2 regions of the Clostridium sp. DFI.1.208 genome follow, and region 1 is predicted to be linked to the other one. Evidence: predicted binding sites of a transcription regulator. Region 1 holds the regulator's gene; the other holds the start of a gene.
The links. Region 1 encodes HrcA, which represses chaperone genes, less so after heat shock. Its sites were predicted from a motif close to TGTTAGCACTCNNNNNNNNNGAGTGCTAACA; they were not measured.

Region 1 (2,199 bases):
CGGTTGCTTAAAACATCCTCTTTTCGCATGCAGGCGTGCAGTGCCATGTTATTGTTTTCCGGCAGGGAGGGGTTGCGCAGCGTAGTACCTGCAAGCAGCTCATCCTCGTAATTCCATTGAATATAATTCATATGATCATTCCTTCTTTCTTTTCTTATATATTTATAGTATATGTGTGTGTTGCCAGGTTTGCCCTGGGAAAAGTATATAGCAAGCGAGGGCACTTGGCAATCCATTTGCGTGAACATGTGCATTTTCTGACATTCCAGCAAAGCAAAGCACATTTTTTAAGATATTTTTAAAAATGAAGGACAATTTTTATGGATTTTAGCACTAAATGGTTGACAGTGCTAAAATATTGGAATATACTATTAGCAGACATAGAGGTTGAGTGCTAGAAAGGAGTGAACCATATGCTTACAAAACGCCAGACGGCGATCTTTAAAACCATTGTAGATGAGTTCACCCGGACAGCCGAACCTGTCGGTTCCAAAAAACTGATGGACCTGCTGGATTTCAACTGTTCAAGTGCCACCATCCGCAATGAGATGGCTGCGCTTGAGGATCTGGGTCTGCTGGAGAAGACACATACCTCCAGCGGTCGTATTCCCAGCAGCCGTGGATATCGATTCTATGTTGAAAATCTGATGGAGCGGGAGCTGGATGACGGTGTCAAGCATTCTTTGCAGGCCGTGTTTCAGGAGCGTCATTATTCGATGGATGAAATCGTCAGGAAAAGCTGTGATATTCTATCCCAGATGACCTCGCTGACCTCTGTCGTTTTAGGCCCGGAGAGCCGTTATCAGACGCTGCAGCACATACAGCTGTTTCCACTCAGTGACACCAGTGCGGTTGCAGTCTTCATCACGGATCACGGACATACGGAGAACAAGACATTCCACTTCAATACAGCCGTGAGCGTTGAGGATATCAAAACCTGCTGTAATCTGCTCAATGACAAGCTGAGCGGCACACCAATCAATGAGGTGGTGGAGCGCATGCAGCAGATTGAGCCGCTGCTGGCCAGTCATATTGCCCGTCACGAGGTGCTGTTTGAAGCCTTCGTCAATGCGTTCATGCGGTTTGCAACCGACCATGTATACTGCAGCGGACAAAGCAATATGCTGTATCAGCCGGAATTTGCAGATATCGAAAAGCTGAAGGAGCTTATGAAAATGCTGGAGGACAGCAGCTTGTTTCGACAGCTGGCCAATCATGAGGGCGATGTCGCCATTGAAATCGGCGGAGACAATGAATTGATTCAGGTCAATAATGTTGCCGTGGTATCCAGTAAGTTTAAGCTGAACGAGGATGAAGAAGGGGAACTGATGATCGTGGGACCTACCCGCATGCAGTACAGCCGTGTCGTTGCCCTTATGGAATATATGAGCAAAGTAATCGAAGATTTATACAGAAGTGAAAATCGATAAGGAGGTCATCATGCAGGAAGAAAAAGAAATTGTAAACGAGGAAGCAAAGACTGCCGAGCAAAGCGAAGAAGCAAAGACGGCGCAGGATGCTGCCAAGGCAGAAAAAAAGGATGCGAAGGATGCGGAAAAGGAAGATAAAAAATCCGCAAAATTCGGTAAGAAGAAAAAAATTGAGGAACTGGAAGAGGAAATCGTAAAGCTGAAGGAAGAGGCAGCCGCAAACAAAAATGCCTATTTCAAGGCGTATGCGGATACAGAAAATCTGAAGAAGCGTCTGCAGAGTGAAAGCGATAATGTTCGCAAGTACCGTATCCAAAGCTTTGCGATGGAAATTCTGCCGGTTCTGGATAACCTGGAGCGTGCGCTGGATGTCAAGGTCGATGATCAAAACATCAAAAACTACGCCAAGGGCTTTGAGATGATTTACCAGCAGCTGGTGCACATCCTGAATCAGGAGGGTGTAAAGGAAATCGAAGCGCTGGACAAGCCGTTTGATCCAAATTACCATCAGGCGCTGATGCAGGAGGCCAAGGATGGCGTGGAAAGCGGTATGGTCATCGAGGTCCTGCAAAAGGGATATATGCTGAAGGATCGTGTATTACGTGCAACACTTGTAAAGGTTAGCGAATAGATAAAAGGAGGATAACGATTATGAGTAAAATTATTGGTATTGACTTAGGAACAACAAACAGCTGTGTGTCCGTTATGGACGGTGGTGAATGCAAGGTCATCACAAATCCGGAAGGAAACCGTACAACACCATCTGTAG
Region 2 (2,199 bases), on a different contig from region 1:
AATAGAACATCAGCAGATCCTGCAGGGTTTCCTTGTTTGCGCCAAAATCATTGTAAACACCGAATTTGATCTGCAGACCAAAATTCTTCCAGAACTTCTCATACTCTTCACGATCATTGCGCAGCATCAGCAGCAGCTCGGATTTGATTTTCTTCTCAATACGGTTCGCAATCACCTTCAGCTGACGGTCGTGCTGCAGCATTTCACGGGAGATATTCAAAGATAGATCCTGTGAATCTACCAGTCCCTTTACGAAACGGAAATGCTCAGGAATCAGCTCTTCCGCATTATCCATGATGAAGACACCACGGCTATACAGCTGCAGCCCCTTCTTGTAATCCTGAGAATAATAGTTGAACGGTGCCTTACCTGGGATAAACATCAGCGTTGTAAAGGAAACTGCCCCCTCAACACTTGTATGAATCACCTTCTGCGGCTCTGTATAATCATTGAATTTGCTCTTATAGAATTCATCATATTCTTCTTTTGTTATTTCAGACTTGCTTCTCTTCCACAGTGGAATCATGGAATTCAGCGTTTTCAATTCCTTTACAGTTTCATACTTCGGTTCTGCAGGCTTATCCGCGTCCTCGTTTTCATTTTCCGGCTCGTCCACACGCTTGCTGGTTTCCACCCACATTTCGATTGGGTAACGGATATAGTCGGAATATTTCTTAATCAGACGCTCAATCTCATACTGCTGCAGATAGTCGTCATAATTCTCATCCTCCGTATTATCCTTCAGGTACAGCACGATTTCTGTTCCGTGCTCTTCTTTTTCACATTCATCAATGGAATAGCCGTCAACCGCATTGCTGCTCCACAGATATGCTGTTTCTTCCCCGTATTTCTTCGTCGTTACCTCCACACGGCTGGCAACCATAAATGCGGAATAGAAGCCGACACCAAACTGTCCGATGATATCCACATCATCCTTCTTCTCTGCCTCTTCCATCTCCTGCTTAAACGCCAGAGAGCCACTCTTCGCAATCGTTCCCAGATTGTCCTCCAGCTCATCCTTGTTCATACCCAGACCGTTATCTCGGATTGTCAGGGTGCGGTTTTCCTTATCTGCCTCCAGATAAATTTTAAAGCCGGATGTATCTACATCGCTCAGGTTATCAGACAGTGCCTGATAATACAGCTTGTCAATCGCATCACTTGCATTTGAAATCAGCTCTCTTAAAAAAATTTCCTTATGTGTATAAATAGAGTTGATCATCAGATCTAATAGACGTTTGGACTCAGCCTTGAATTGTTTCTTTCTCGCCATACGTAATTACCTCCTGTTAGCACTCGCTCTTTAAGTCTGCTAATAGTATATGCCAATATTTTAGCACTGTCAACACTTTAGTGCTAAAAACCATAAATTTTTTCATAGAAAAGCAGTTCCTCTTCCCTGATCTGGCATAAAGAAAATCATAAAGCTACAAATTTGTAAGACAAAGCGAGGCAAGGCAAATCAACAGCCATGAAATTTTTCATCGCCTGTCTGGTAAATATCAAAACAAGCCTGCACGACGCCATGACAGCATACCCAAAATACGGCAATGCATATGATAAAAAAGCAGGACAGTATGGCTGCTGTTCCCTCTGCGAAGCAGATTGAAGAGGCAAACAGAAGCATCCTCTACGGATATGCGTACAGCATTCCTCCTGTCAATCGGGACTTTCCAGCATCAATATCTGCTACAACCATAAAATATATAGAAAGCATTTCGTCTTTGTTTCTTCTTGGGTATAATAGAAGAAACAATTTTCAAAGGGGTTGTAAATAAATGAAAGATATGAAACAAATAAAAAGAATCGTTGTCAAAGTCGGCTCCTCCACGCTGACACATCCTGGCGGAGGCTTGAATTTTCAGCGCATAGATGCTTTAGCCATGGTGCTGAGTGATATAAAAAACAGAGGACTGGATGTTGTTTTAGTTAGCAGTGGAGCGGTTGCGGCTGGTGTTGCCAAGATGCAGATGCGCAAGCGTCCGGAGCTGATGCGGGAGAAACAGGCGGCAGCCTCCGTAGGACAATGTGAGCTGATGTTTATCTATGATAAATTTTTTTCCCAATACGGTCAAAGCATTGCACAGCTGTTAATCACCAAAACCGTCACCAAAAACGAAGTATTGCGTGCAAATGCCGTGAATACTCTGGAGACACTGCTGGAATACGGTGTGATTCCCATCGTCAACGAAAATGACA

Region 2: a site for HrcA is predicted at 1,288-1,318, ahead of htpG (molecular chaperone HtpG). Genes of this name have one in related genera too.

Annotation. Positions count from the first base shown of each region.
Region 1 is NZ_JANGCA010000008.1:26,700-28,898, reverse strand. It holds gene pgeF (peptidoglycan editing factor PgeF) at 1-131, opposite strand, end outside; gene hrcA (heat-inducible transcriptional repressor HrcA) at 414-1,430, shown strand; gene grpE (nucleotide exchange factor GrpE) at 1,441-2,061, shown strand; gene dnaK (molecular chaperone DnaK) at 2,082-2,199, shown strand, end outside.
Region 2 is NZ_JANGCA010000031.1:24,301-26,499, forward strand. It holds gene htpG (molecular chaperone HtpG) at 1-1,273, opposite strand, end outside; gene NE665_RS15315 (hypothetical protein) at 1,472-1,609, shown strand; gene proB (glutamate 5-kinase) at 1,779-2,199, shown strand, end outside.